DNA from 3 places in the Exiguobacterium sp. s78 genome. Region 1 is predicted to be linked to each of the others. Evidence: riboswitches for the same ligand, from Rfam matches in the RefSeq annotation. Region 1 holds a riboswitch; each other region holds the start of a gene.

What was found. Region 1 has a riboswitch for S-adenosylmethionine ahead of KNQ18_RS02270 (methionine ABC transporter ATP-binding protein). Riboswitches for the same ligand answer to the same signal wherever they lie in the genome.
Region 2: linked by a shared signal. The riboswitch ahead of KNQ18_RS00410 (methionine ABC transporter ATP-binding protein) and the one ahead of KNQ18_RS02270 (methionine ABC transporter ATP-binding protein) in region 1 are both predicted to bind S-adenosylmethionine.
Region 3: linked by a shared signal. The riboswitch ahead of mtnK (S-methyl-5-thioribose kinase) and the one ahead of KNQ18_RS02270 (methionine ABC transporter ATP-binding protein) in region 1 are both predicted to bind S-adenosylmethionine.

Annotation. Positions count from the first base shown of each region.
Region 1 is NZ_JACSNB010000001.1:454,842-465,394, reverse strand. Features, by position in the region: gene KNQ18_RS02300 (cysteine desulfurase) at 1-463, opposite strand, end outside; gene sufD (Fe-S cluster assembly protein SufD) at 465-1,742, opposite strand; gene sufC (Fe-S cluster assembly ATPase SufC) at 1,761-2,546, opposite strand; gene KNQ18_RS02285 (MDR family MFS transporter) at 2,680-3,930, opposite strand; gene KNQ18_RS02280 (MetQ/NlpA family ABC transporter substrate-binding protein) at 4,010-4,846, opposite strand; gene KNQ18_RS02275 (methionine ABC transporter permease) at 4,879-5,544, opposite strand; gene KNQ18_RS02270 (methionine ABC transporter ATP-binding protein) at 5,541-6,563, opposite strand; SAM riboswitch class I at 6,642-6,746, opposite strand; gene KNQ18_RS02265 (bifunctional cystathionine gamma-lyase/homocysteine desulfhydrase) at 6,804-7,970, opposite strand; gene KNQ18_RS02260 (PLP-dependent cysteine synthase family protein) at 7,963-8,886, opposite strand; gene KNQ18_RS02255 (S-ribosylhomocysteine lyase) at 8,883-9,347, opposite strand; gene KNQ18_RS02250 (class I SAM-dependent methyltransferase) at 9,351-9,989, opposite strand; gene KNQ18_RS02245 (thioredoxin family protein) at 10,528-10,553, opposite strand, start outside.
Region 2 is NZ_JACSNB010000001.1:61,803-72,355, forward strand. Features, by position in the region: gene fsa (fructose-6-phosphate aldolase) at 1-377, shown strand, start outside; gene murA (UDP-N-acetylglucosamine 1-carboxyvinyltransferase) at 406-1,653, shown strand; gene glpX (class II fructose-bisphosphatase) at 1,686-2,651, shown strand; gene KNQ18_RS00375 (SDR family NAD(P)-dependent oxidoreductase) at 2,925-3,692, opposite strand; gene KNQ18_RS00380 (C40 family peptidase) at 3,764-4,441, opposite strand; gene rho (transcription termination factor Rho) at 4,797-6,170, shown strand; gene KNQ18_RS00390 (type B 50S ribosomal protein L31) at 6,262-6,507, shown strand; gene KNQ18_RS00395 (DedA family protein) at 6,544-7,194, opposite strand; gene KNQ18_RS00400 (thymidine kinase) at 7,378-7,992, shown strand; gene KNQ18_RS00405 (alpha/beta hydrolase) at 8,065-8,823, opposite strand; SAM riboswitch class I at 8,891-8,992, opposite strand; SAM riboswitch class I at 9,242-9,345, shown strand; gene KNQ18_RS00410 (methionine ABC transporter ATP-binding protein) at 9,432-10,460, shown strand; gene KNQ18_RS00415 (methionine ABC transporter permease) at 10,450-10,553, shown strand, end outside.
Region 3 is NZ_JACSNB010000002.1:308,894-319,446, forward strand. Features, by position in the region: gene KNQ18_RS12985 (undecaprenyl-diphosphate phosphatase) at 1-338, opposite strand, end outside; gene KNQ18_RS12990 (ZIP family metal transporter) at 696-1,508, opposite strand; gene KNQ18_RS12995 (YolD-like family protein) at 1,560-1,889, opposite strand; gene KNQ18_RS13000 (Y-family DNA polymerase) at 1,873-3,195, opposite strand; gene KNQ18_RS13005 (pentapeptide repeat-containing protein) at 3,371-4,009, shown strand; gene KNQ18_RS13010 (MBL fold metallo-hydrolase) at 4,077-4,832, opposite strand; gene KNQ18_RS13015 (arsinothricin resistance N-acetyltransferase ArsN1 family A) at 4,893-5,381, opposite strand; gene KNQ18_RS13020 (1,2-dihydroxy-3-keto-5-methylthiopentene dioxygenase) at 5,506-6,042, opposite strand; gene KNQ18_RS13025 (methylthioribulose 1-phosphate dehydratase) at 6,059-6,679, opposite strand; gene KNQ18_RS13030 (2-hydroxy-3-keto-5-methylthiopentenyl-1-phosphate phosphatase) at 6,676-7,335, opposite strand; gene KNQ18_RS13035 (2,3-diketo-5-methylthiopentyl-1-phosphate enolase) at 7,332-8,522, opposite strand; SAM riboswitch class I at 8,593-8,694, opposite strand; SAM riboswitch class I at 8,900-9,003, shown strand; gene mtnK (S-methyl-5-thioribose kinase) at 9,082-10,248, shown strand; gene mtnA (S-methyl-5-thioribose-1-phosphate isomerase) at 10,245-10,553, shown strand, end outside.

The DNA of each region.
Region 1 (10,553 bases):
CTTCGACCGTCACGCGACCATCCGCTGTCAAATCAACGTATTTCAACTTCGCTTTTTTGCGTTTAGCGACTTGTTGCCACGGAATGAGATTCGCATGGTGTTCGAGGTACGTGACGACGATTTCGTCGCCTTCTTCGACATGCTCCATACCGTAGCTTGACGCGACGATGTTGATCGCCGTCGTCGTGCCGCGGGTAAAGATAATTTCTTCATGGTGTTGCGCCTGGATGAAACGACGAACGTTCTCACGCGCACCTTCGTACGCATCCGTCGCTCGTGTTCCGAGCGTATGGACGCCACGGTGCACATTCGAATGAATCGTCTTATAGTAGTCGTCAATCGCATTGATGACGACGAGCGGCTTCTGCGAAGAGGCCGCACTATCGAGATAGACGAGTTTCCGGTCGTTGACCTGTTGGTCGAGGATCGGAAACTGATTGCGGATGGATGCATCGATTCCCATATTAGTTTACTTTCCCTTCGATGACTTGAACGAGACGTTCTTTCACCGAGTCAATCGCAAGTTCCGAGACGACTGGCTGGAGGAATCCGTGAACGACGAGGCGTTCTGCTTCCTTCCGTGAAAGGCCACGGCTCATCAAGTAGTAGAGTTGTAGTTCATCGACACGACCGACAGATGCCGCGTGTCCTGCCATGACGTCATCCTCATCGATCAAGAGGATCGGGTTCGCATCACCACGTGCCTTTTCAGACAACATGAGGACACGTTCCGTTTGAACGCCGTTTGATTTCGAAGCGCCGTGATGGATCATCGACGTTCCGTTGAAGATCGATGTTGCTGAATCTTTCTGGACACCGTGGATCAAGATGAAACCTTCTGATCCTTTACCGAAGTGGTCCGTCCGGACGTTGAAGTTTTGTTTTTGCTCTCCACGACCGACCGTAACGGCTTTCGTATCTGAGAACGAATCGTTTCCAACGAGGTGTGTTTTTGTTTCTGTGACCGTGTGACCGTCATTCATGTGACCGAGTGCCCATTCAAGCTTCGCGCCTTGTTTGACGACACCACGACGGTTCATATACGTGATGGCACCTTTCGATAGCGTATCGACACCACCGAAGAGAACTTTTGCGTTGTCTTCAACGAAGACTTCTGTGACGACGTTAACGTTATGCGCTTCGTCACCGTAAGAGACGAAGTTTTCGATATACGTCAATTCGCTGTCCGCATCTGCGACGATGATTGCGTGATGGTAAAGCGCTGCGCCTGATTGCTCAAGCGTGTAGATCGCTTGCATTGGTACAGAAAGCTTGACGCCTTTTGGTACATAAAGGAATGTACCACCGTTGCGAAGTGCTGCGTTTAATGCCGCAAGACGATCTTCGTTGACTTGAACGCCTTCCGTCATGAAGTACTTCTCGACGAGTTCCGGGTGTTGTTTTAATGCGTCTTCGAGCGTCGTGAAGATGACGCCGTTCGCCGCTTCACTGTTTTGCGCGTGAACGAGTTGTCCGTTGCGCGTAACGAGCATGTGATCACGGTTTTCGCCGATCAATGCTTCGATATCTGAAGAAAGACCAGTGACGGTTTCAAGTTCCGTCGTACCTTCTGTAAAGTTCCAGCCTTCGATCTTGATTTTTTCTACTTTTGGCAATGCGAGCGTTGGGGCAAGATCAAGCGCGTCTTGACGCTTTGCGACCATCCAAGATGGTTCCCCTAAGCGAGTCGCACGTTCTGCCACTGCCTCGCGATTTACTGCAAGATTCAGTTCTACAGTCATCATGCTTCCTCCCTCGTCTTACGCTTTTGTTTCGATTTCGACGTCTTCGATGCCGAGTTCTTTTTTAACCCAGTCATAACCTTCTGCTTCGAGACGGTGTGCGAGTTCTTTACCACCAGACATGACGATTTTTCCGCCCATCATGATGTGGATGAAGTCTGGCTCGATATAGTTCAAGAGACGTTGGTAGTGCGTGATGATCAAGCAGCCAAATTCAGGTGAACGCATTTCGTTGACACCTTTTGCGACGACTTTCAGTGCATCGATATCAAGACCTGAATCGATTTCATCAAGAATCGCGATCGCTGGTTTAAGCATCATCATCTGAAGAATTTCGTTACGTTTCTTTTCTCCACCTGAGAAACCTTCGTTGAGGTAGCGGTGTGCCATTTCTGAAGGCATCTCGAGAAGACCCATTTGTGAATCAAGCTCACGGATGAACTTCATGAGTGAGATTTCATCGCCTTCTTCACGACGCGAGTTGATCGCTGAACGAAGGAAGTCTGAGTTCGTGACACCACTGATTTCGCTTGGGTACTGCATTGCGAGGAACATACCCGCTTGTGCGCGCTCATCGACTTCCATGTCGAGGACGTCTTCGCCGTCGAGTGTGACTGAACCAGATGTCACTTCGTACGATGGGTGACCCATCAATGCTGATGCGAGTGTTGATTTACCTGTCCCGTTTGGTCCCATGACCGCGTGGATTTCCCCGCCTTTGATTTCCAAGTTGACGCCTTTCAAGATTTCCTTGCCGTCGATCGCGACGTGTAGATCTTCAATCTTCAAGTGTGAAGCCTTCATGTTAGAATCCCTCCATCTATTCATTTCGTGACTGACGATTCAGAACACGAGCGTTACTAATTTAGTATCATTCTAATCTTAAAGAAACATCGCGTATTATTCAAGCGTCATCGCTCGCTGATTTTTCTCAAAATCATGCGTTTTGTTGAGAATCATTCGAAAGTTTCACTGGTTCCTCCAGTTCCTCGATCGTCGAAGTCCGATGAATCCGTTGTGACAGTAGGAGCAGTGGTATTCCGAATAATGTCAAGCCCGCTAAAATCCCGAAAATCGGTAACGGACGGTCCGCTCCATATAAACTTAACAAATGTCCTCCGGCGATCGGACCGATTGATTGTCCGATCGACGTCAAGCCCATCGCCCCGAAATAACTGCCCCGTAATTCTGGTTTTGCGAAGCGATCGGTCAAGATGTCAGTCATCGTGAACATCATGACTTCCCCGCACGTGAAGATGATCATCGCGACGACCATCAACCAAATCGAACTTACGTTTCCGATGATGAACAAACCAACAGCGACGGTCGCAATCCCGGTCGTGATCGAGACGAGCGGCGACGTCTTGACGCCGAACTTCATGATCGGATACTGCACGATCAAGACGGTGATCGCATTGATCGTGATCAAGATCGCATAGAGTGTCTTCCCGCCCTCAAGGAGTGACGTCTCCGTCAAAAACTGAGGCAAGGTCGAATTGAACTGGCTGTAGCCGAAGACCCCGAAGATGATGCCGGCGAGTGCCAGCGTAAAGGCGATATCCGTCCGCAACAGACGAACCGTCGCTCCGAACGAGACCTTTTTGCCACCATGCGTCTCGGTGATCGGATGGCGTTTGAATAAGATACCAATCATCACCCCGTACACGATATAGACGAACGCGGTGATGTAAAACGTCGCGGACGTGTTCCCCGCACTCAGCAGCAAGGCGATTCCCGGCCCGATCGCTGCTGCGATGTTGATCATCGCGTAACGGATATTGAAGACGAACAATCGGTTCGCTTCGTCCGTCGTATCACTGATCAAGGCACGGGCGGATGGTTCAAAAATCGAACGACAGACCCCGTTCAAGGCACTGAGCGTAAAGAATGCCCAGAATGTCTCGACTTGTGCCAGCGCAATGAAGACGATCGCGAATCCGATCGTTCCGGCAAGCATCATCGCCCGGCGACCATACCGGTCCGACAAGGTGCCGCCGATGAAACTCATGACGAGACTGGCGATCGCCGAGATACTGAGTACCCAGCCAACATCGACCGGATCAAATTTCAGGACGGTCGTCATGTAGATGGCGAAGAACGGCATCGTGATGAATGTTCCGAGACGTGAGAAAAACGTCCCGAACAAGACCCCCAGTGTCAACGGATGCAGTTGACGTATGCGTTGCATATGATTCCCCCTAACCCCTGTTTCAGACAAATGAAAAGCATCCTTCCATTATATAGGAAGGATGCCGGCTTCGGTGAACTTATTTGCTGACTGGAACGACAGCACCTTTGTACTTGTCGAGGATCCAATCTTGGTTTTTCTTTTCGTGCAGAACGTCAAGAAGTGCTGTGACACGCTTGTCTTTTTCATCGCCATCACGTGTAACGATGATGTTGACGTATGGTGAAGACTCATCTTCTGATGCAATTGCGTCTTTCAATGGGTTCAGACCGTTATCGATCGCATAGTTCGTGTTGATGAGGACGGCGTCGCCTTCATTGTTTTTGTAAGCTTGCGGAAGAAGTGATGCTTCGATGTTCGTTTTGAACTTGAGTTTCTTCGGGTTCTCCGCGATATCACCGAGTTGTGCATCTGTCGTTTTACCGTCTTTGAGTTTGATCAACCCTTCATTTTGAAGGAACGTCAAGACACGACCGCGTTCCGCGACGTTTGAGCTCGTCAGGATCGTTGCACCGTTTGGCAACTTATCGAGTGACTTGTATTTCTTCGAGTAGATACCGAGTGGTTCAACGTGGACGCCACCTGCGTTCGCGAACTTATACGATTTGTTTTCTTTCTCTTGTTGCTCGAGATACGGTACGTGCTGGAAGTAGTTCGCATCGATTTCTTTTGAAGCGAGCGCTTTATTCGGAAGTACGTAATCTTGGAACTTCTGGATTTCAAGTTTGTAACCTTTTGCTTCGTATTCTTTTTTAACGTGCTCAAGAATCTCAGCGTGCGGTACGTTCGAAGCACCAACGACAAGTGTCTTGTCGTCGTTGCTATCTGATCCTGATGATTTTTCGCCACATGCAGCAAGACTAATAGCTAAGACGGATACAGCAGCAGTACCTACGAATTTTTTCCAAGTTTTCATGAATGATTCCTCCAATATGATTAAGTTTCGAATTAACGTTTATCGATCGCGCGGATCAGCAAGTCACCAATGATTTGGATGACGAAGACGATCGCTAAGATTAAGAGTGTCGCAATGACGATGACATCGTTTTGAGAACGCTGGAATCCTTCGATGAAGGCCATGTCCCCAAGTCCACCTCCGCCGACTACTCCGGCCATTGCCGTATAACCGACAAGTGAAACGAGCGTAACCGTGATTCCCGAAACGATGGCAGGCAATGCTTCCGGGATTAAGACTTTATAGATGATCTGGAACTTCGTCGCGCCCATCGATTCGGCTGCCTCGATGACACCTTTATCGACTTCGCGTAACGCGAGTTCAACCATCCGACCGTAAAATGGTGCAGCACCGAAAATCAGTGCCGGTAATGCTGCCGTTGGTCCGAGGAACGAACCGACGATTGCTGTCGTAAATGGAATCAATAAGATCAGTAAGATGATGAACGGAATCGAACGGAAGACGTTGACGACCAAACTCAACACTGAATAGAACGCCCGATTCTTGAACAATAACTCTTCGTTTGTCGCATACAATAGTAAACCAATGATCAAACCGAGGACGAATGTCGAAACACCAGCGATTGCCGTCATATAGACGGTACTGCCTGTCGCTTCCCACACCATGTCCCAATCTAGATTGTCAAAGAATGAAATCATCGGTGATCCACCTCCACTTCAACATCACTGGCTTGAAGCTTCGTGATGACCGCTTGTGTTGCTTCTGTTTCCCCGATCAACTGAATGAACAGTGTACCGAGTGCCCCTTCCTGCGATTGACCGACGTTTCCGCCGATGATATTGAACAGGACCGGTGAATCCTTCATGACTTCCGCGAGGATCGGGCTTTCCGCTGTCGATCCGACGAACGTCAACTGAACGATTTTTCCGGTTGGGTACCGTTCGCGTAGTTTCGCGAACGTTAACTCGTTCTCCGACGGCGACGTCAATTGTTTGACGAATTCCTTCGTCATCGCTTGCTTCGGATGACGGAAGACTTCTGCGACCGGTCCTTGCTCGACGATTTTACCGGCTTCCATGACGGCGACCCGGTGACAGATTTTTTGAATGACGTGCATCTCGTGTGTGATCAAGACGATCGTCAGTTTCAGTTTTTCATTGATGTCGACGAGTAACTCAAGGATTGAGTCCGTCGTCTTCGGATCGAGTGCACTTGTTGCCTCGTCACATAAGAGAACGTCCGGGTTCGATGCCAGTGCCCGAGCGATACCGACACGTTGTTTTTGACCACCGGATAATTGTGACGGATAGGCTTTTTCGCGTCCGTCCAAACCAACGAGTTGGATCAGTTCCGCTACCCGTTCCTTGCGGTGTGCTTTCGGGAAGCCACCGAGCTCGAGTGGGAACATGATGTTCTCTTCAACCGTCCGTGACCATAGTAAGTTGAAGTGTTGGAAGACCATCGAGACATTCTTGCGGACGCCTCGTAATTCCTTAGGTTTTAGTGATGTCATTTCAACACCATCGATTTGGATCGAACCACTCGTTGGTGCTTCGAGCATATTCAGTAATCGGATCAGGGTGGATTTCCCTGCTCCGGAATAACCGATTATTCCAAAAATTTCACCGCGCTCGATTGTCAGATCGACATTCGCGACGGCTTCGACCGCTCCGCGCTTTGAGCGATAAATCTTTCCTACGTCTTGTAAACGAATCACAACTGTCCCTCCTAAAATAAAAAAAGTGCGCGCGTTTTAGAGCAAACGCGCGCACTTTTCAGTACACAAAACCATTTGCTCTCATCTCCCAGACTTTTGTCTGCTGGAATTAGCACCACTTCGGATTAGATCCGCGGTTGCCGGGTTTCATCGGGCCAGTCCCTCCACCACTCTCGATAAGAGTTTCGGTATTAAGTTTGTAGAATATATTCTGAATATTAGCAGGGGTTATTTTTGTTGTCAAACAGTTTTTTCAGAAACTTTTTCGAGGAACGTGAAAGCACGTGTTAAGTCTTCTTTCAAATCTTCCGCATCCTCAAGTCCAACTGAAATCCGAACGAGACCGTCCGTGATACCGAGTTCTGCCCGACGTTCTGCTGGGATCGACGCGTGCGTCATCCGTGCCGGAACGGAAATCAGACTCTCGACGGCACCAAGACTTTCAGCAAGTGTGAAGAAGTGTGTCGCCTCGACGAGTTTTTCTGCGTTCGCTGCTGAACCAACATCAAAGCTGATCATCCCACCAAATCCAGTCGCTTGTTTCGCTTGGATGTCGTGACCAGGATGCGATGCAAGTCCTGGATAGAAGATGTTTGAGACAATATCTTGCGCTTGTAGGAACGCAACGAGATCATGTGCTGTCTCTTCGATCGCATCCATTCGGATACCGAGTGTACGAAGACCACGGACGAGCAAGAAGCTGTCTTGCGGTCCAAGCACGCCGCCTGTCGAGTTTTGGATGAAGTGCAGCTCTTCGCCGAGCGCATCATCTTTGACGACGACAAGTCCAGCGACGACGTCCGAATGTCCGCCGATGTATTTCGTCGCACTGTGCAAGACGATGTCTGCACCAAGTGCGAGTGGTTGTTGATGATAAGGCGTCGCGAACGTGTTGTCGACGACAAGTTTAAGATCGTGACGTTTGGCGATCGTTGCGATTGCTTCAATGTCCGTTACTTTCAACAACGGGTTCGTCGGTGTTTCGACGTAAACGATCTTAGTGTTGTCTTGGATCGCTGCTTCCGTTGCCGCAAGGTCCGTCGTATCGACGAATGTCACTTGGATATTGAACTTCGGTAAGACGCGTTGCATCAAGCGGAACGTACCACCGTAGACGTCATCCGTCATGACGATGTGGTCGCCAGACTCAAGCAAGTGGAAGACGGCATGGATCGCTGCCATCCCAGAACCGAACGCAAAACCACGTGCGCCGCCTTCAAGATCCGCAATCAATCGTTCGATGCTCGTCCGTGTCGGGTTCGCTGTCCGTGAGTATTCGTATCCGTCCTTAAGTTGACCGATTTTATCCTGCTTGTATGTGCTTGTTTGATAGATCGGAGGTGTGACGGCTCCTGTTGCCCGGTCGACACCTGTTCCTCCATGAATCAATGCTGTCTTCTTACGCATGAGTTTCGTCCACCTTTTCAAAGATTTGTTGGCTTAAATAGCGTTCGGCACTGTCAGCGAAGACGGTGACGATCGTACTGCCGGGGTGACGCTTCGCGATATCAAGCGCAGCAACGAGCGCTGCACCTGCTGAACTACCAACGAGTAATCCTTCGCGAGCAGCGAGTGTATGAACCGCGTCAAATGCATCGCGGTCAGAAATCGTATGAATCTCATCAACGAGTTCACGCGGAACGAGACTTGGCCATTTCGCTGTACCGATACCTTCTGTCTTATGCGGACCGGCTGGACCACCGTTTAAGACGGAGCCTTCCGGTTCAACGATTGCTGCTTTTGTACCGAGACGTTGTTTTAAGAAGTCCGCTGTTCCGGCGAACGTACCACCTGAACCACAACCGGCAACGAACCAGTCGATATGCGGTAAGTCCGCAATCAGCTCAGGACCGAGTGTCCGCTGATACGTGACTGGGTTCTCTTCGTTTTCGAATTGTAACGGAACGTAACTGTTCGGAATTTCCTGACCGAGTTCTTTAGCCCGGTCGATAGCCCCTTGCATATCGAGTTCAGTCGGCGTGTTGACGACGGTTGCGCCGAGTGCCCGCATCAACGTCTGCTTTTCCTGACTGAATTTTTCCGGAACGACACAGATGACTTTGAGATCGTATTTCTTAGCGGCGAGCGCCAAGCCGATGCCGGTATTCCCAGCTGTCGGCTCGATGATCGTACCGCCTGGTGTCACATGTCCGTTTTCGATTGCTGCATCAACGAGTTGAATGCCAAGGCGGTCTTTGACGCTGCCCCCAGGGTTCATCCATTCGAGCTTCGCCAAAATGCGCGTACCAGCAGGCAAATCGAATGAAGTGATCTCGTAGAGTGGTGTGTTTCCGACGAGGTCGCGGACGTTGTTCGCGATCATCCGAAGACGATGTCCCATTCATCACGACCGGCAAGCATTTTCTCGGCATAGTGCTTCGCTCCTTTGAGGTCATGTGCGCTCGCAAATCCACATTGGACTTCGTTTTGCGCTGGAATCTCTTCTGCTGCGAGGACGTCTTTCAACGTCTTCTCAACGAGTTCGCTCATTTTTTCGACCGAGTCGAAGTTCATCATCGCCATGTAGAAACCTGTTTGGCATCCCATCGGCGAGACATCGATGACATCATCCGAGTAGTTACGGATGTTTTCAGCAAGTAAGTGCTCGAGTGTGTGCATCGCACGCATCGGCATTTGCTCAACGTTTGGTTGTGTGAAACGGATATCGTATTTGACGACTTGGTCAACTTTACCTTCTTTATATCCTGCGACGCGGATGTAAGGTGCTTTGACTTTCGTATGATCCAGGTTAAAGCTTTCGACGTTCATTTTTTGAAGTGCCATGATTTATTCCCCCATTTTCTCGGCTTCTACGAGCCAGACGAAGTGATTGTATTGTATAAATTTAACAGTGAATCCCCGTGCTGTAAACAATTCTTCCATGACTGGAATCAACGGGTAGAATTCGCGTTCGAGATCTTCCGCTAACGCGTCGAACCCTTGAGCACGTGCTTCACGAATCGTTTGCAGGCGTGCCTCTTCTGAGACGAACATCGTATCCGCGTAGACGATTTTTCCGTCTGCCGGTAAATGTGATGCCATCAGTTCGATCGCTTCTCCCTTTTCCTCATCTGTTAGATGATGAAACGCATACGTCGAAACAAAACTGCGTGCTTCCTTCGCTTCGAACGAGAGGAAGTGACCGTCTTGTACATCAAGTGACGGAATCTTTTCCGTCAGGATTGCCCGCATCTCCGGACTTGGTTCGACGGCGAGTACGGCGTCGTGACGTGCCAGAAGACGTTGTGTCAGGTTCCCTGTGCCTGCTCCGAATTCAATGACCGGCGACTGCGCTTTATCCGCTACTGTATCCAAAATCTCATCGTATCGACGAAAAACCTCTTTATACTCCGGATCGTGTCCGGTTACTGTCTCGTCATACGTCGATGCCCATTCTGTGAAAACATCCATAAAACGTACTGTCATGCCTTGTCGTCCTCCATCTCACCAGTTAATTCCGAGTAATCGGATATGAATTAAAGTAATTTTCCTTATTCGCATTGTAGCAAGGAGATTCTATCCTGGCAAGCGACCGGCTCAAAAAACTTCCAGAAAACAAAAAAAGGCGTTGCCGGCGAACCGACAACACGAATAATGTGGTTAGAAATGCTACGAAGGAAAACCCAGCTCCATTCGGAATTGTTCGCTCTTCCGCGTGGAGGACGGCGCCTGTTCGACATGATTGCCAGCTTACGTTCACTTCCTGATCGGTCCTTTCGATCCACCACCCGTTCATTGCACCGCTTCGTCTTTGGGGGACGACTTAAGGGGAAACAATACACCGGCTTAGGATGGGAGAAAGGGTTCAGGACTTGAATCGTATTGAACAATCATCTCTGCTAGACTTCCTATAATGCATTTCTAGAAGTTGTTATGAATATACCATTCATATTTCTGCGTTGTCAACGGATTATTGTAAATATTCCGACAATTTAACAAAAAGAAAAATCCAATTGGACTTTTCTTACCGTTCTTGACAGAAAGCAAAGA
Region 2 (10,553 bases), 390 kb from region 1:
GACTCGAGGCGGTCGCAGCACTTTCAAAAGAGAAGATCACGACGAACGTCACATTGATCTTCAACCCGAACCAAGCATTACTCGCAGCCCGTGCTGGTGCGACATACGTATCACCATTCCTCGGTCGTCTAGATGATATCGGACAAGATGGAATGGGGCTCGTCGAGACGATTGCTCAAATTTTCGTCGTACATGATATTCCAACACAAATCATCGCGGCGTCGGTCCGGAATCCAGTTCACGTGACGAACGCTGCTCTTGCGGGCGCAGACATCGCGACGATTCCATTCTCGGTCATCGAGTCACTCACACACCACCCACTCACGACGCAAGGAATTGAAAAGTTCCTCGCCGACTGGGAAAAAACGCAGCAATAATCGTAGCGAAGAGAAAGGTTGATGGAACGTGGACATTTTGCATATCGTAGGGCAACAACGCCTAGAAGGAACCGTATCAATCAGTGGTTCGAAGCAAAGCGCCATCCCGTGTCTTGCTGCAGCCCTCCTGACGGATCAGACGGTCGTTCTTGAAGGCGTGCCGGAGATTGGCGACGTCGCGACGATGATCGAGATTTTGGAGACGCTCGGCGCGGTCGTGACACGTCAAGGCGATATGGTGACGATTGATCCAAGTCGGGTCGAATCGATGCCGTTGACTGGTGCGGAGACGCGCAAGTTACGCGGATCGATCTACCTCATGAGCGTTCTGGCAGCCAGATTCAAACAAGGAGTCGTCGGTCTGCCTGGAGGTTATGCCATCGGACCACGACCGATCGATTTACACATCAAAGCACTAGAGCGTCTCGGTGTTTCTGTACGTAACGAGCAAGGCGTCCATTACATGCGCGTCGATCGTCTCGTCGGCAACCGGATTTACCTCGATCTCCCGTCTTTCGGAGCGACGATCAGTGCGTTACTCGTCGCTGTCTTCGCTGAAGGAACGACTGTCATCGAAAACGCTGCCTATGATCCAGAAGTCATCGACGTCAGTACGATGTTGACGAACATGGGGGCAAGCGTCAAAGGGGCAGGAACGGACGAGATTCGAATCAAGGGCGTATCGCAACTAAGTGGTTGCCGGCATACCTTGATTCCGGACCGAATGGAGGCAGGAACGTTCTTGACGATGGGGGCGGCACTTGGACGCGTCACCGTCGATAACGTCATTCCGCTTCATCTCGAGAGCGTCATCCAAAAACTCGAACGGTACGGTGCGTTGATCGAAGCAACGGATGATTCCGTCACGGCGACGTTTCAGGAGGCGAAGCCGGTCGATATTCGTGTCTTCCACTACGGTGGATTCCCGAGCGACCTACAACCTGTCATCTCGGCAGCGTTGTTACAAGCGAAGGGAGCGAGTATCGTCGTCGATAAGTTGTACCCGCAACGTTTCCGGCATGTGCAGGAGTTACGACGCTTGAATGCTCGAATCACGCATGAAGACGCCTCAATCATCATTCGTGGTGGAGAAACCTTACTTGGTACGGAAATCGAGGCACCGGACCCACGCGGTGGCGCAGCACTTGTCTTGGCGGGACTTCTCGCTTCAGGGGAGACGACATTGCACCACGCAGAAGTGCTTGACCAGAGTTACGAACGATTTGATCAGAAGTTGAAGGAACTAGGCGCCCTCGTATGGCGTGAAACGATTTGACCGATTTGTAACAAGGGAGAGGGGACATACACATGGAGAGAAGTCTATCAATGGAACTTGTACGCGTCACGGAGGCAGCAGCGCTTGCCTCTGCGCGTTGGATGGGAAAAGGATTGAAGAACGAAGCGGATGATGCGGCAACAAGCGCTATGCGTGACGTCTTCGATACGATTCCGATGAAAGGAACCGTCGTCATCGGGGAAGGCGAGATGGATGAAGCACCGATGCTTTACATTGGAGAAAAGCTAGGAAATGGGTATGGACCACGACTCGACGTCGCCGTCGATCCGCTTGAAGGAACGAACATCGTCGCAAAAGGAACATGGGGCGCACTTGCTGTCCTCGCGGTCGCGGATGCAGGAGATTTACTCCATGCACCGGACATGTACATGGATAAGATCGCGGTTGGTCCGGAAGCGGCAGGACACATCAGTCTGGATGCGACGATCGAAGAAAACATCGCAGCAGTCGCGAAAGCGAAGAACAAAGAAATCGAAGACGTCGTCGTCTCGATCCTGGATCGTGAACGTCACGAAGAAATCATTCAACGGATTCGGGCAACAGGGGCACGGATTCGCTTGATTGGTGACGGTGACGTTGCTGGTGCGATTAATACGGCGTTCCCGCATACAGGGATTGATATCTTGCTCGGTTCAGGTGGTGCACCGGAAGGCGTTCTTGCTGCCGTTGCTTTGAAATGTCTCGGTGGTGAACTCCAAGGACGCTTGTTACCGGCAGACGATGCTGAGATCGAGCGTTGTAAGAAGATGGGTATCGAAGATCCGTCGAAGATCCTCATGATGGACGATCTCGTAGCAGGAGACGACTGTATCTTTGCTGCGACAGGCGTCACGGACAGCGAATTGATGAAAGGTGTCCAGTTCACGGCGCAAGGCGGTCAGACACACTCTGTCGTCATGCGTGCGAAATCAGGAACGGTTCGTTTTGTCGAGGGGATTCACTCGTTCAAGAAGAAACCGAAGCTTGTCATTAAGTAAAACAGGACGACTCCTCAAACAGGACGTCTGAATCCACACAAAAAGAGTTGGCGTTGCGGATGATCTCCGGAATGCCAACTCTTTTTTGATGTGTTTCTAGGAATCAAGACGTTCGTCCTCAACTCCTACAGGAAAAGGAAACGTGCTAACGTTTCCGTCAGGGTAAGGGAAGACCCGGCATTTCGCATAAGCTGCGAGATGTCGCGGCTTACCTCCCGCCTGAGGAAAGTGAGGATATGAACGTTGAGTGATAAATGAATCGTTATTTGACGATTACCGCGGACGCTGGACTTCTCCTGCTTGTCGGGTGACGTACCGACGCGGTAGAAAACGCGTCGAAAAGATATACCAGGCATTCCCGAAGCCAGGAACGATGAACGTTTTCCCCTTCATATAGCCGCGGTAGGCGATGCGCGCAACCGTCGGAGCATCCATGACACCAGGTCGCAAGAACAAGCGTGACTGTTCAAGATTTGCTGCCGATTCGAAACCGGTATGTGTCGCACCTGGGCAGACAACGCTGACTTGAATCCCGTCTTCTGCGAGCTCTTCTGTCAAGCCTTCCGAGAAATGAAGGACATAGGCTTTCGTCGCGTAATAGACACTCAGCCATGGTCCGCCTTCAAATGCAGCCGTTGACGCGAGATGGACGATACGTCCTTTGATTCCGCGTGCCTTCATACGTGAGGCATAGACCTTCGTCACATGCGTCAATGCCTCGATGTTTAAAGCAATCATTCGAGACTCGTCTTCAAACGAGGTCTCAAGGAAGGAACCGAAAACGCCGATTCCAGCATTGTTGATGACGCAGTCGACCGGAATGTGTTCCGTTGCCCGAAACAGTGCCAGACGATGCGTCCGCTTCGTTAAGTCATACGGAAAGACGGTTGCCGTTCCCCCGAGTCGCTCGACATGGAACTTCGTTTCGAAGAGTGCTGTCGCATCGCGTCCGACGAGCAGGACGTGATCCCCTTGTCGTGCATGCAGATAAGCGAATTCACGACCAAGACCTCTTGAAGCACCTGTGATTAAGACATGCATCCTATTTCCTCCTTATGAATGAGATGAAAAAAAGCGATCGAGCCAATGCTCAACCGCTTTGAGATGATGAATTATAGGTAAGATCCTGCGCCGACAAGGCGTGAACCCCAGTACCCTGATTTGAAGCTTGAGTATTTAACGCCACCTGTTTCTGAGTTGACCATGCTTGACTTGCTTGTTGCGATCCCAACGTGCTGAATGCCGCTACCGTGTGAGAAGAAGACAAGATCTCCTGGTTGTACTTTTGAAACACTGACTTTCTTAGAAGAAGAATATTGTGAAGAAGACGTACGTGGCAATGTTTTACCAGCCGCTTTCTTGTACACGTAGCTTGTGAAACCAGAGCAGTCGAATCCACGAGTCGTCGTTCCGCCCCATACATAAGGTGTACCTTTATGTTTTGCTGCTTCGCTCAGGATTTTCGTCCGTTTAGAAGAAGAGCTCGTTGATTTTTTAGCGCTAGAAGATGATTTGTATGTCTTTGTGTACTGTGAGTAGACATAGCGTGTTTTACCGCCGTATGAGATTTTTGTCCAGCTGCCTGATTTGCCTTTGTATGTAAAGACTTGACCAGCGTTGACTTTCCCGACGATGCTTGCTTTCGTAGAAGGTGCTGTCCGAACACGAAGACCGTTGTCCGTGATCTTGACTTTCGTGACTGTCGCTGCTTCAACTTTACCTGTACCCACTGATGTAAAACCTGAAACCACTAAGGCTGCCGTCGCGATCGATGCTAGAAAACGTTTCATGTTAAGAATTCCTCCGTTTAAATGTAGTGTGTTGCGTCCGTAAGTTATATGATGAAATCATTAAGTGTGTGATTAAGCAGTCTACCTTACAACTGTGTAAGAATTTTGTCTGCAGGAATATCTTAGCACGAGCACACTTGAAAACGTTTTTTCAGTTAGAAGACAAAACAGATGCTTTTGTAACATAACTGAAATAATATCCTTGAATATTACAAAGTAAGAAACGCAGAGGATTGTTGACGACGAATTAAAAAAAATATGATACCTTTAGTTCACGAATAAAATTACATACCTCCTGATGTATGTATGGAAGTATGCTGAATGCAGTTGAATTTATAAAGAATAGGTGAAGAACATGCCAACAACTGATAAAAAAGATAAACCAGAACGCTCCTATACACTGGCTCAATTGAGCCAACTGACATTAAAAGAACTCTATGAAATCGCAAAGACGAAGAATGTCCCACAATACCGGGAAGCCCGTAAACGCGAGTTGATGTTCAAGATTTTAAAAGCACAGGCTGAATCGACTGGTCTTTATTTCCTCGAAGGGGTACTCGAAGTCATCCCTGGCAATCCACAAATGCAAAACGATGGTGGCTTTGGCTTCCTTCGTCCTATCAATTATTCCCAATCCTCTGAAGATATTTATATCGCAGCATCTCAAATCCGACGCTTTAATCTACGTAATGGTGATGTCGTCACAGGTAAAGTCCGTCCGCCGAAGGAAAACGAACGGTTCCAAGGATTACTTAGCGTGGAAGCCGTCAACGGTGAAGCACCGGATACAGCCCGTAACCGTCTATTCTTCCCGGCACTGACACCGATCTATCCGGATCGTCTAATGCGACTTGAGACAGAACCACGCCATCTATCCGTTCGTGTCATGGATATGATCGCACCGGTTGGGTTTGGTCAACGTGGTTTGATCGTCGCACCACCAAAAGCAGGGAAGACATCACTCCTCAAAGAAATCGCAAATTCGATTCAGGAGAATCATCCGGATGTCGAACTGATCATTCTCTTGATTGATGAGCGACCTGAGGAAGTAACAGATATTGAGCGCTCGGTTCCGGGAGCAGACGTTGTCAGCTCGACGTTTGACGAAACACCAGACAACCACGTCCGGATTTCTGAGCTTGTCCTCGAGCGGGCGATGCGACTCGTCGAACACAAGAAGGATGTCGTCATCTTGATGGATTCGATCACACGTCTAACACGGGCCTATAACTTAACGGTACCGCAAAGCGGTCGGACGCTCTCAGGGGGGATCGACCCGGCTGCGTTCCATAAGCCAAAACGATTCTTTGGGGCAGCGCGAAACATCGAACACGGTGGTAGTTTGACGATTCTTGCGACAGCTCTCGTTGAGACAGGATCGCGCATGGATGACGTCATCTATGAGGAATTCAAAGGGACGGGCAACATGGAGTTGCATCTTGATCGTAAGCTGTCAGAGCGTCGGATCTTCCCAGCGATCGACATTCGGAAGTCCGGTACACGGAAGGAAGAACTGTTGCTTCCGAAAGAGCAACTCGATGCGCTTTGGACGATTCGCCGGACGATGAATGAGTCGAACGAGTTCGTCGATACGTTCCTGCGTAAGATTCGCGATACGAAAAATAATGAAGAATTTTTCGTTGAACTCGAGAAAGAAAAGAAGAAGACGGTCCGACGCGCACCGGCTAAACCGCGTACCGTCAAGAAGGAAACGACGACGGAAAAATAACTATTGCGACGCGTAAAAAAATCGTTTAGTATAGGAAGGTAACTTACTCTGGCTCAGCAAATGAACCAGGGCGGAAGGAGAGAAATCAACCATGAAACAAGGAATTCACCCTAACTACAACAAAGTAGTATTTATGGATTCAACGACTGAGTACAAATTCTTAAGCGGTTCTACTCGTTCTTCGAACGAAACGATCACTTGGGAAGATGGTAACGAGTACCCACTCATCCGTGTGGATGTGTCTTCAGACTCGCACCCATTCTACACAGGTCGTCAAAAGTTCAATGCGGCAGATGGTCGTGTCGATCGCTTCAACAAAAAATACGGCCGCAAGTAATCACTTGTTGGTTCTTAAAAAAACAGCCTGCCTCCATTATGGAAGCAGGCTGTTTTTGTATAGACTGAATTGTGAACGATACGCGAGATACGTCTTCAAGACGAAGGAGAAGGCGATTCCACCGGCAATCCCGATTAAATACGGCATGACTTCCGGATGTGCCAAGATATAGTCCATGACTTTGTGGAACGAGAGATGACGACCGACGAAGTAGCCGGCGCCTAAGAACACGCTGATCCAAATCAACGCACCTGTATACGCATAACTCGCAAACACGCGAAACGGCATTTTCGAGACACCTGCAAAAAAGGCGGAGAGTTGGCGGAGACCAGGTATGTAGTAACCGATGATCAAGACCGATTTCCCGTAACGACGAAATCCGGCTTCAGCGGAAAGAATATGTTTTTCTGAGATACGCATTTTCGGTCCGACGCGGTGTAATAGTGGCATACCGAGTTTTAATCCGAGTAAATAGCTGATCGTCATCCCGATACAACTGCCGGCGTAAGCGGCGAGAATCGTACCGACGAGTGGTAGATTGCCTTGATGCATCCAAAAACCGGACAGGACGAGCAGGGTCTCATCAGGAACCGGCAATCCCACGATACCACCTGCGAGAAGGACGGAGAGACCAAGGGCACCATATTGGTGCAGGATGTCATGTAAGAGATGATGAATCGGGGACACCTTCTTTCGTGAGAGTCTTCTTCTTCAGTGTACAGGAAATAGGGGACGGTTGGAATGAAAGGACAAAAATTCTAGGTAAAGAAAAAATGAATTTTGATTTCCGGAAGTCAACCCTTTTTCTCGATACCGTTTCGGGCTATACTCGTTAAAGTGACTATTTTTAGAGGACGGTGTCGGACGATGATGCATGTAATAAATCAGTACGGCTGGATCGAAGTAATTTGTGGCAGTATGTTTTCCGGGAAATCGGAAGAGTTGATTCGTCGTGTCAGACGGGCGCAGTACGGCAAACTGCCCGTTCAAGTATTCAAGCCGGCAATCGACGACCGGTACCATGAAGAGCATGTCGTCTCTCATATCGGCAACTCCGTCGTGGCGATTCCGATGGCGACGAGTCGTGATCTCTACGCAGCAGTAGCGGAGGAAACACAAATCGTTGGAATCGATGAAGTTCAATTCTTTGATGATGAGATCGTACAAGTCATCGAAGCACTCGCACAAGACGGAAAACGTGTCATTTGTGCGGGTCTTGATCAAGATTTCCGGGCAGAGCCATTCGGCAAGATGCCGGAATTACTGGCGCGCGCAGAATTCGTGACGAAGCTGCAAGCCATCTGTCTTTCATGTGGTGATCCGGCTTCCCGAACACAACGGTTGATTGATGGAAAACCAGCGAACTACGATGATCCGATCATTCTAGTCGGCGCTTCAGAATCGTATGAGCCACGGTGCCGCCATTGCCATGAGGTGCCTGGAAAACCGAAGCCGCTCCAATCGGTGCAGCACCAAGAAAATTAAAAAAGACGAACCGGTCGCGGTCGTCCTTTGATGTAACAGCTATTCGCTTCTAAGTGAATAGCTGTTTTTTTATTATCCCGTTTCCTGTGAGAACCGGCTTGAGCGTTCGATAAAACGGATCGTCTCACGAACGATCAAATCCTGATCATGATCGAGGGTCGCGACGTGGTACGAGTTCAGTAAACAGTAGCTTCGTTTATCATTCGTTCCGATGTGCTGATGCAGATAATCCGAGCTCGACGGCGGAACGACGTGATCGGTCGCCGAGTAGAGAATTAATGTCGGCAGAAGGATCGATCCGAGGCGTCCTTTCGTCTCATCCATCAGACGGACGAGTTCGAACGCACAACGACTTGGAACGAGGTCATAGATGATTTCGAAAGCAGACCGTTTGATGTCCGGTGCGCCTTCTGGTAAATACTCTGGACCGTCCTCGAACGAAAGTGCTTCATAGGATGGAACGGAGAGTGCGGCATTGATCGTAATGATGCCGGCGAACGGAATGCCGTCAGCGGCGAGTGACAGTGCAAGCGTCGCACCCATCGATTGACCGATGACGAAGACTTGATCGCATGTTTCTTGTAAACGTTCATAGCCGTCTTTCAGGCTTTGCTTCCAACATCGAGCAGTCGATTGTTCAAACTCGCGGACGTTCGTTCCATGTCCACGTAAGCGCGGGGCATAGACGGTAAAACCTTCAGCAGCGAATGCTTCACCGACGTCGCGGACACTTTGCGGAGTGGCATTAAAACCATGACAGATTAGAATGCCGATCGATCCCCCTTGAAAATAAAACGCTTCAGCACCAGTCAATACAGGATAGTTCATCATTACTATTTTTCCTCCATTCATGAAAAAAACTCGTCGACGTCACTGCTTGGACGCCCACGAGTTTTTCACCGTATCATCCAAAGCCGCGCTTTGCTGGTCGGAGCACCTTACAGATTGCAGGTTGCCGTGAAGTCATAGAGCCAGGTCTCTCGTTCACTCTTGATAAATATCATATTGGAATTGTCGGAATAATCATTGAAACGATGGTAGCACGACCAAAAATGACTTGTCAAATCTTTCTTGACGAATCATGATCCGTTGAGTAAGCTAACTCATAACTTGTTCATCCATCGATATGCGACAAATGGATTATTTTTGCAAAGTTGGTTGACTTTTAAAGTTTCGACCCGTAATGTAAAAATTAGTTTTACGACATAAGCAACAACGCAACAACACACATACGAATTTCATACCGCAATACTTATCCAGAGAGGTGGAGGGACTGGCCCTACGAAACCTCGGCAACAGACTCATTATGAGCACTGTGCCAATTCCATCAGACAGATGTCTGAGAGATGAGTGGAGTGGATTCTGCCACTGTGCGGATCCAGGTCTCTTCTTGTTTCTCAAGAAGGGACCTTTTTTGTTGAATGAAGGGGGAAAACGGAATGATCGCATTTCATCAAGTCAAAAAAACGTACGTCACGAAAGATCAGACGATCGCAGCGCTCGACGGTGTCGACCTGACGATCGAAAAAGGCGAAATCTTTGGTGTCATCGGCTTTAGCGGTGCCGGAAAAAGTTCACTGCTCCGCTGTGTCAATCTATTAGAACGACCGACGTCAGGAACGGTGACGGTCGATGGAGAAGATTTAACGCAACTGTCTCCAAAAAAATTGCGCCATGCAAAACAACGGATCGGGATGATTTTTCAGCACTTCAATCTATTGAATGCGAACACGGTCTTTACGAATGTCGCGAAACCACTCGTTCTCGCAGGCGTCAAGAAAGACGAAATTCGCCGCCGGGTGACGGAGTTACTCGAATTCGTCGATCTCGCTGACAAGGCGGATCATTATCCGGATCAATTGTCGGGTGGGCAGAAACAGCGCGTTGGTATCGCCCGGGCACTCGCGACGCAACCTTCCGTCCTCTTATGTGACGAAGCGACGTCAGCACTCGATCCCCAAACGACCCATCATATTCTCCAGTTATTAAAACGTATCAATGCGGAGTACGGGATCACGATTCTCTTGATCACCCACGAGATGGGCGTCATTCGTGAAATTTGTGACCGGGTCGCCGTCATCGAAGCTGGAAAGTTGATCGAGTCAGGAACGGTCTTCGACGTCTTTTCGAATCCAAAGACCGAGACAGCGAAAAACTTCGTTCGCTCCGTCATGCACGACGAGATTCCAGCATCGATTCGCCAGTTGATCGAGTCCCGGAATGCGAATCCGATCTATAAGATTCATTTCCTCGGACATCACACCGGGCAGCCGCTCTTGTCACAAGTCGCGAAACGCTTTGACGTCGATGTCAACATCTTGCACGGTAGCATCACGGAGTTGCAGGAGACACCGTTTGGCACTCTGCTCGTTGAACTGATCGGTGAGCCGGCTGAAGTAAAACGAGCGTTACACTACATCGATCAGGCACAGGTGACGGTCGAGGAGGTACTTGCCCATGCTAGTTAACTACAGTGATATCTGGACAGCATTTTTACAGACGATGACGATGGTATCCGTTTCGCTCTTATTCTCGACATTGATCGGTTTACCACTCGGGAT
Region 3 (10,553 bases), on a different contig from region 1:
TCGAATAACAATCCGAGAACAGCTGCTGGTAGAAGACCGATCAAGACGTGACGTAGCTTTAATTTGTGTGTCCCTGATGCGTCGTGTTCGCCTTCAATCTTATACAAACCGATCAAGCTGAAGAGGCGTTTCCAAAAGACGACGACGACCGCAAGAATCGATCCGAGCTGAATGACGATTTTAAAGGTGTTCGCCGAATATTTACCGAGAAAATCGGTCGTTTGCAACCACATGTCATCGACGATGATCATGTGACCTGTGGAAGAGACCGGTGCAAATTCCGTCATCCCTTCGACGAAACCGAGTAAGAGCGCTTTTAAAAGTTCAATGATTGTCATGATAATCTCCTTCTATATGATGTGCTAGTTAAAAACATATCATGTTTTATTCTTGTGAGATAGAACTAATTGGAATATCGGGCGCAGGTCTGAGAGACGATCGTATGTGTAAGACGCGTTGTCCGATTTAAATTCGTTTGGATAAGATAATAGATGGATTTAGGTATCATCGGATAGATCAGGAAATCCGGTCATTTTCATTCATACTAAAACGGCATGAAGGAAAAGGGAATCTTTCTGTTAGGACACAAGGTCAGAAAAACTTCAAATCGATTGGTTTCACTGGAATATGTCTGGATCTACAAACAGAAAAACGAGCAGGAGACAGTATCGTCCACTACTCGTTTTGAAACGGGATCATCCTAAAGCGACGTCAAGAATCATCATGACCGTAAACCCGACCATCAGACCAAGCGTTGCTAAATCGGATCCGTTTTCTGCTTGTGATTCCGGAATCAATTCTTCGACGACGACGAAAATCATCGCTCCGGCAGCAAACGATAACGCATACGGTAGAAGCGGTTGAACGAAGAAGACCGCGGCTGCTCCGACCATCGCGGCAATCGGTTCGACGATTGCTGACAATTGACCGTAATGGAAGGCGCGCCGACGCGACATTCCTTCACCGCGTAGTGGAATCGATAGAGCAGCTCCCTCCGGCATGTTTTGTATCCCAATACCGAGTGCGAGCGTCAAGGCACCGGCGACGGTCGCCCCGTCCATGTTTAAGGCAGCGGCGCCAAAAGCGACACCAATCGCAAGACCTTCGGGAATATTGTGCAACGTGATCGCAAGAAATAGTAACGTCGTTTTCTTGAGTCCTGTCGAAGGACCTTCCGCTGTCTCGAGTGGTGCAGATAAGTGCAAATGCGGCGTAACGAAGTCGAGGAGACGGACGAAAAATCCACCAGCGAGAAAACCGATGGCGGCAGGAATCCAGGCGATTCCTCCATCCTGCTCCGTGAACTCGATCGCAGGAGCAAGCAGCGACCAAAACGACGCGGCAATCATGACGCCGGCAGCAAAACCGAGCATCATGTTCATGACGCGTTTTTCAATCGTCGTAAAGACGAAGACGAGTGCCGCACCAAGTGCGGTTAACCCCCACGTCATCATTCCGGCAAGCAATGCTTGCACGACGACGGGGAGGGAAGTAAACCAATCCAACATGACTATTCCTTCTTTCCGGGGACGATTTAAAGCATCCATCTGTATGAGAGCTTACCCGTTTTCGATCCGGACGATTCGTGTGAAGGGAATTTCAATGACTTCACGTCCGCGCAGAAAGAGAACGGAACGTTCGGGTTCTAGTCGTTCCACGAAACCGACGACCGTCACGTAGCTACTTTCCTTATAATACGTGATTTCAAGTTCGTTTCCTTCTATTAAAGCTTCTTGAAGCAGAAAGTGCCATGATTCTTGCAACTGTTCATCAATTTCAGGCAAGTCGAGCTGATGCATCTGGACATAATATTCCCGCAACAGTTGCAAATGTTCCGGCATGAGAAAAGGAATCCATTTTAAATTTCCTCGATCACGATACGCTGTCATGAAGATCACCTCCCGGATGACCGCCGACGAAACGAAGACGACGTTTGGCGACACTCGTATCAAGAAACGAGACAGCGAGGCGAATCGTTCCTTTTCCGTAGCGGAGGTTGACGACATCCATTGCTTTTAATAACCGTCGTCGTTTCCAGAGCCGCGCATTATCCTCGAACAAAGACAACTGTAAGGTGCCTTGATCGGCAGTCAAATGCCCCACTGCGACGGATAAAAAACGAACAGGTTCTCCGTCGAGCCAATTCGGTTCGAACAATTGTAAGACGTGACGCAGAATGATTCGTTCATCGGATGTCGGATAAGGCAACCGTACTTGACGGGAGAAACCACTTCGGACGACGTTTCGAGAATAACGGACACCGATGTGAACGGTCCAGCCGACTTGATTCGAAAAGCGACAACGTGCGGCAACATCCTGTACCAGTTCATTGAGCACATTCCGGATGCGTTCGAACTGATAATAGTCCTGCATTAAGGTCACACCGTGTCCGATCGTCCGTTGAGGGGCTTTCTCGAACAGATGACGCGGGGGAAGCAGTGTCGGTGACGCGTCGAGTCCCCAAGCGTGATGCCACAGTTCGGCACCGATGACACCGAAGCGTTCGTGTAACTCTTCAACGGGGCGCATGGCAAGATCACCGATCGTTTCAATCCCCATCATCTGCAGATGTTGTTCCATGCGATGTCCAACTCCCCACATCTTTCGAATCGGAAAATCATGAAGACGTCGTGCGACATCAGCATATCCACATCGCGCGATGCCTTCTTTTTTCCCGATTAAATCAAGCGTCAGTTTCGCGATGACGTTATTTGGACCAATCCCGATCCGGACGTGGATGCCGGTCTGTTTCAGGATTGCTTCTTTAATTTTGAGGGCAGCTTGCAGGTCGGAACCAAATAGGCGATCGGTTCCGGTCATGTCAATGAAACTTTCGTCAATCGAATAGACGCGGATGGCTTCAGGTGGGGCGAATTGGTGCAGGACATCCAGGACACGAATCGACGTCTTCATATAAGCGAGCATACGTGGTTCGACAAGTCGAATCGTACGACGAACAGCGTATGGCAATTGCTCGATTTCATATAATCGACCGGCTGTCTTGATTCCAAGTGCTTTTAAGGCAGGGGTGGCAGCGAGAATGACGGACCCGCTTCGTTTTAAATCGGAGACGACCGCCAGGCGTGTCGTCAAGGGGGGGAGATTGCGATACTGGCATTCACAGCTGGCGTAGAAGGACACACTGTCGACGCAAAAAATCCGTTTATCTTGTGGTAAAACGACGGAAGGAAACATCTGAATCACTCCTTTACATAAAAGAACGTATGTTCTTATTTTGATTTTCCTTGACTATAGCATGGTCTCAAAGTGTCTCAAAATAAAAACTGTTGAAAAAGGGGAATTCGAACGATTTCTCCTCATATAAAAGGAGTTTGGTACACTAAGGGAGAGAAAAAAGGGGGAACCTTTATTGAAAGAGACTGTTATCCGTTTACCAGAATTACCGAAGACGCTTCAGTCAGAGACCTTCGATCAAGTCGAAATCGATGATCCGTATCTGAAAGGAGCGCGTTATGAGAAAGAGTCGATACCGAGTGAACTGACAGAACGCATCGATGCCTATCAAGTGTGTTTTCAAAATGTCTCGTTCGCGAATCTTACCTTTGACCGTGGTTCGTTCGAAGATATTCGTTTTGAGCAATGCGACTTAACCGGATGTCACTTCCAAGAAACTCGTTTTCACCGTGTGTCCTTCGTCGGATGCCGGATGACGGGTGTTCAGTTCGAAGATTGTACGCTGGACCATTTAACGATTCAGGAAGGGCTTGCGGATTACGTACAGTTCATTCGCTGTACGGTCCGTCATCAACACTGGAGCGAAACGACGATGAAAGAAGCACAGTTCTTCGAAGTGAAGCCGACCCATTGGAAACTCGAAGCGGTCCGGCTTACCGATAGTCAATGGATTGAAACACCGTTAAAAGGTCTTGACCTCCGGCAGACGGAACTCTCTGGTATTACGATCGATCCGCGATTTTTACCAGGTGCTGTCATTACGGAAGAGCAAGCAGTTGCCTTTGCTCGTTTGTTAGGTCTCGTCATCCCATAACAAAAAGAAGTCCTTGTTTCGATGGATATTCGAAACAAGGGCTTCTTTTTAATGAAAGTTACTGTTCTTAAAATGACATCGTTTCGCCATCCTCTGGAATCAGGAAATGGGCAGAGAGATGGAAAGCAGTTAAAAAGTCAGCAATCATATCACGTCGCAAGAGACAGTGGTTGACGGACTCGAGGTGCGAGACGATGATCGTCGCTTCCGCCGCCGCTTCGTGTACCGCAAGGAGATCACGCTGTGACATCGTGATCGGCTCTCCCGTCAAGAACTGGGCGGCGCCACTGTTGACGACGATGATATCGGGCGTATGTTGTTCGATCGCATGCGCGACCTCGTCACACCAGATCGTATCACCTGCGATATAAAGTGTCGGTTCGTCCGGATGGGTGAGGACGAGCCCAGACACACGTCCCATCCGTTCGCCGATTTCACCGACACCATGCTGTCCACCTGTTCGATGGACCTGGATATCACCGATCGTTACACCGGAATCGAAGGAAGAGACGTTCGTGAAGCCGGCTTCTCGGATTTGCTGCGCGTCTTCTTCTTGCTGCGCATAGAGTGGCAAATGCTTGGGTAGAAGTTGTTTTGCAGCATCATCGAAATGATCGGCATGCAGATGCGTGACGAAGACAGCGTCAGGATCGAGCAGTGTCTTGACATCGACCGGTAAGTCGACGAGTGGATTGGTGACGGCATTTGGTGTTTGACCGAAGGGAGGCAAGCTGCCTTTTTCGCCGAGGAACGGATCAATCAGTAAGACTTGATTGGCATACGTGACAACGAGTGTTGCATTACGAATTTGTTGAATATCCATTAGGTTCATCCTCTCTCAATGACTCGGATTGACTATTCCCTGTCTGGCATTCAATGAATCCTATCGCAAGCGTTTCTCCATCGCCATGACGTCGACATATTCGCCGTTCAACTGTCCTTGTTCCTTAAACGTTCCGACGATCCGGAACCCGGAGCGGATATAGAGTTTTTGTCCGATTTTATTGAACGGGAAGGTGAAGAGAATGAGTTTATGCATCTGATGATCACGGGCATGTTGTTCAATCGTTTCGAGCAAACGTGTGCCAATCCCTTGTCCACGATGTGTCCGAGTGATATAAACCGAAATCTCACCGACGGATGCGTAGACAGGACGCGGATTATACGGATCGAGGGAAATGAAGCCGAGGACACCTGTGTCATCTTCAGCGACATATCCAGCATATCGATCGGTGCGTTCCGCATACCACTGGGTCATGAAGGATAAGTCCTTTTGGTCGGTCTCAAGCGTTGCGATCCGATCTTCGATACCTTCGTTATAGATGGCGAGAATCGCTGGTAAGTCGTGTTCCATTACGGGACGAATATGCATGACGCTCACTTCCTCATCGCTTTTCCTTCATTATATCGGTTACGTATCAATGTAGTGATATGTTTGTGCGATAAGAAAAGCGCTGATTCCCTTCATATGAAGGAAAACAGCGCTTTTATCGATCTTAAGAGACCGTTGACGTCTCATTCTCGTAAATCGGAACCCAGCCGTCTGTCGTGACGAAGATCCGAACAGCGACGACTTTACGATCGTCTTGAAGCGTAAAGTAGTGGCGTGTGTTAACAGGAACGGAGATTAAATCACCAGGATTGAGTTCGATGTTATAGTAGCCGACTTCTTCGTCTTTGATCGCGAAGACGCCATGACCGCTGACGATGAAACGAACTTCATCATCCGTGTGATGATGTTCTTTCTGGAAGTTGACGAGCAACTCATCAAGGTTCGGTGTCGTATCCGAAAGTGAGATGATATCAGCTGTCTGATACCCACGACGTTCTGATACGTCTTTGATTTCGGGAGCGAACGTATCGAGAATCGTTTGTTTGTCTGCATCCGTCAGTGTGAAGTTCTCAACGAGAGGCGCTGGAAGTTTCGAAACGTCCCACTGTTCGTAAAGAACGCCGCGTGACGCAAGGAAGTCAGCGACTTCCGTTTGATCCGTATACCGTGTGTTTGTTTCTTGGAATAAGACTGTTGCCATGAGATGATTCCTCCTTTTAATGAATGGATTGACGGCATGATTGCAACGTCAACGTGTAATTGAATAAAAACTCGAAGGCTTCGAGGTGTTTCTTTGCTTCAAAGGCGGTCGGTGCCCAGACCGTGATCCCGTGATTGCGGATCAGGACGGCACCACTGTCCGCTGTGACATGCGGTGCAAAAGCAGCGGCAAGCGTCGGAATGTCCGCATGATTCGGAATGATCGGTACCGTGACCGTCGCATCCTCTTCCCAGTGTCCGAGTGCCTTGATGATTTCTTGACCGGAAAAGGTGATGCTGCCTTGATCGCCATAGAGTTCCGAAATCACATTGTTCGCAATCGTATGGACATGCAGAGAACAACCGGCGTCCGTTCGATTGAACACTTCGACATGGAGCAATGTCTCAGCGGAAGGACGCCCGGATTGCTCACCAATCAATTGACCGGTCGCATCGACATGAACGAAGTCGTCAGGAGTCGTCTGCCGTTTATCTTTTCCGCTTGCCGTCACAAGGAATTCAACCGGGACACCGGACGTCCGAATGGCGAGATTGCCACTCGTACCAGGGAACCAATCGCGCGCCGCAAGCTCTTGTTTGATGGCGCGTAGCTCTTCATACCGTCGCATGAATGTCATGTTGTCACCTCCGCTCGTGTTAAATCATGAACGATGTCGTGGAACGTCTCAAACGGTGTATAGGCGATATCGTTCTCTTCACACAACGTGATCAGATAATCACGGGCATAGACACGATCCGCTTGTTTCGCGAGTTCGAAGTCCGTCACCGAGTCACCAATGACGATGATGACGTCATTGTCTTTGCGCAATGCCCGGGCAACGGACGTTTTACAACAGCCGCACCCGTTCGTGCAATGGGCATCGCAGGCGTTTGGCCAATCGATATGGACGAATGGACCACTGAAATCGGCGACGTTACAGTAAATCTGTTCTTGTTCAAGGAATGGCGCTAAGATCGGTTCGACGAAAAAGTCCATTCCACCGCTGACGATCGAAAAATCGATTCCTTGACGACGACTGTACTGAAGTAACTCCGAAAATCCGTCGCGAATGACTGCACGCTCCAACAAAAAGTCAAGATAGGCTGTTTTTCCGTCAGACGGCAGAAGTGCGAACATTTGCCCGACACCACTCTGAATCGATAGCGTCCGGTCGAGTACGCCGCGTTTCAACGGTTCGAAGTCACTAGCTGGCGCAAATGCCTGCATGAGTGCGATGATGTTATCTTGCGTCGTCACCGTACCGTCGAAGTCACAAAGAATCCGTACGGTCATGACTTGATCCCCCAAGCGTCAAGGGCGATCCGTAATTCTTCATGACGCGATGCTGCCGCCGATAGGGATTCATTTGCGAGTGCCGCATCGAGCGCCTGGCGGAAAGCAATGACACCAGCCGCAGCACCTTGCGGATGACCATGTACGCCGCCGCCGGCGTTGATGACGGAATCGATACCGAAGTCCCGTACGAGTTGAGCGACGAGTCCAGGATGAATACCGGCTGAAGGAACCGGGAAGATCGATTTCGTCTGACCGAGACGGGTCGCTTCGACCGCGATGCCACGGGCGACATCCTTTGGCAAAGCGACATTGCCGTAAGGAGACGGGAATAGCGTCAAGTCTGCTCCAGCAGCACGCGGTAATGTGCCGAGTAAGACAGGAGCTGCGACTCCGTGATTCGGGCTAGCGATCAACGCACCGCTATATGCTGGATGATTGAAGATCGGAACGTTGATTTCCGGATCACTCGCCAGTTCGCGTAAGACGTCGAGTCCGTATGTGAAGGTATTCAGCAAGAATGCGGTCGCTCCAGCATCAATCAATCGCTTGGCTTGATCCTTGAGCGTAAAGACGGGACCGCTGAGTGTGATCGCATATAACGCACGTTTACCGGTCCGGTGGAAGTGAGCATCGATGACCTCACGTCCGATTCGTGCCCGGTCAATCGTCGGTGTCAACGGATTGTCGTATAGGATCTCATCGTCTTTGACGAGGTCAATCCCACCAGCGAGTTGTCCTTCGAGTTGATCACGAAGGAACGATAAATCCCGTCCGATGACTCCTTTGAAGATGCTCATTAATAATGGGCGATCTTCGACACCAATCAAGGAGCGGACCCCTTCGATCCCGAATTTCGCACCTGGAAAGTCCGACGTAAATGTATCGGGTAATAGCAATTCTGTTAGTTTGATTTCACCGTCGAGTGAGAGTTTCCCGAAGACGGTCGTCAGAATCGCAGAAAAGTCGCGCGACACGTTATGTTCTGGATAACGAATCGTGATATATCCTTTGCCATCGCGCTCTTCGGTATGTACGACTTCCCCTTTGAACGAGGCGAGTTGTTGTTGTTCGAGATGATTCAGTTCCGTCCAAGAACCGACTGTCAGACCAAGCGCGAGTTGTTCAGCGCGTTGCTCGAGTCGATCACGGGCAGTCAATTGATAAGTAGCAGTGATATAAGCCATGTCTTTCCTCCTTCAACAAAAAAATGGTCTCTCGTCAGCGACAAGAGACCATGAATGATTCGAACGTGGACTCTTATCTGTCAGCTTAGTAGCTGCAAGAATTAGCACCGTGCCAAAAGGTCGGTTGCTGCGACATCGTAGGGCTTGTCCCTCCGTCTGCTCTTGATAAGAATTGGATGAAATTGTGAAATCTAATTGCAATTTTTACATGAGAATCGCCACTTGTCAAACTATTTTTAGAAAATTTATTTTTTTGAAAATACTCTTTCTATAGATGACTTAAAAATGATGTCCGTTTCTGCTTGATTTCGATTTGACAGCGAGGAAGTCGATTGCGTAAGATTCAAATCAATATCACACACGACAACTACATACGACTCTTATCGCGAGTTGGCAGAGGGAATTGGCCCGATGACGCCGCAGCAACCGACCACTAGGCACGGTGCTACATCCAACAGACGTTTCGTCTGAGAGATAAGAGGACGCAGTGACTTTTCTGCGCCTCTTTTCGATGACGAAAAGAGGCGCTTTTTCGTGTATCACATAGGGGGAAACTGAGATGACATATAAAGCATTCACAGAACAGGACGCGATTGATCGTGTTCGGACATTAGGACTGATCGGCGATGGAGCCGTCGAAGCAGAAGAGATTGGCGACGGGAACCTCAACCTCGTCTTTCGGATTCGAGAAGGCGAACATCGCTTGATTTTAAAACAAGCATTACCATATGCGAAGGTCGTCGGGGAGAGCTGGCCGTTATCGCTCGAACGAGCGTGGATCGAGCAATCCGCACTCCGTGAATTCGCACGGCATGCCGTACCGTTCGTGCCACGTGTTTTTCATGCTAGTCATGAAGAGGCGTATACGGTCATGGAAGATCTTTCACATCTGACGATCGTTCGAAGCGGTTTACTCGCAGGTGAACAGTATCCGTTGCTTGCGGAACATATCGGTTCTTATCTCGCTCGGACGTTATTCCATACATCGGACTTTGCGCTTGGTCCGGTTGAAAAGAAACGTGTCGCCCGAACGTACTACAATCCAGACTTGTGCGACATCACGGAAAAGTTAATCTTCACGGATCCGTTCCATGACGCGGAGACGAACGAGATTGAATCCGGACTGGAAGAAGAGGTGGCACATCTATGGGCAGACGATGAGTTAAAACGCGAAGTCGCAAAACTCGAAGCGCTCTTCATCACAAAAGGGGACGCCTTGTTACACGGCGATCTACATACAGGAAGCATCTTCGCCTCGGCGACGGAAACGAAGGTCATCGACCCTGAATTCGCCTTTTATGGTCCATTCGGATTCGATGTCGGACAGTTCATCGCCCACTTATTCTTTGCAGCATACCCCGATTATTCAGCACTTCGTGATGCCCGGATTCGCGACATCGACACGTTCTGGCTGACGTTCGCTTCAACGTTCCGTGCATTATGGGAACGGGAAGCCGTCGAACCGTTCCAGGCATCAGGACTCGTCGATGATGTACTGAGCACGATCTTGCAGGATGCCCTTGGCTTTGCCGGTTGCGAATTGATTCGGCGGACGATTGGTCTTGCACCGGTCGCTGATTTAGAATCAATCGATTCAACGACGGAACGCTTAGAGCGGAAACGTCACGCTCTTCGTCTAGGAGCGGCGTTAATCAAACGCCGTACAGAATGCCGGACATTCGATGATTTACGAAACTTTGACGTAACGGAGGAACTCAGCCGATGACTACATTCGTCCAAAGTATTCGTTACGAAGACCGTGTCTTGACGATTCTCGATCAGACACGTCTACCGCAAGAAGAGCACTATGAAGTCATTGCTGATCTCGCGCAAGCGGTTGAGGCGATTAAACAACTACGTGTCCGGGGCGCGCCTGCGATCAGTTTATTCGGTGGATTCGTGCTCGTTCAAGAAGCATACCGGTTTGAAGCGGCGCTACCGGTCTACAAGCAAGCCTTGCTTGAGACATCGGCGACGTTACTCGCGACACGACCGACGGCCGTCAATTTGCGAAATGTACTCAATCAGTTG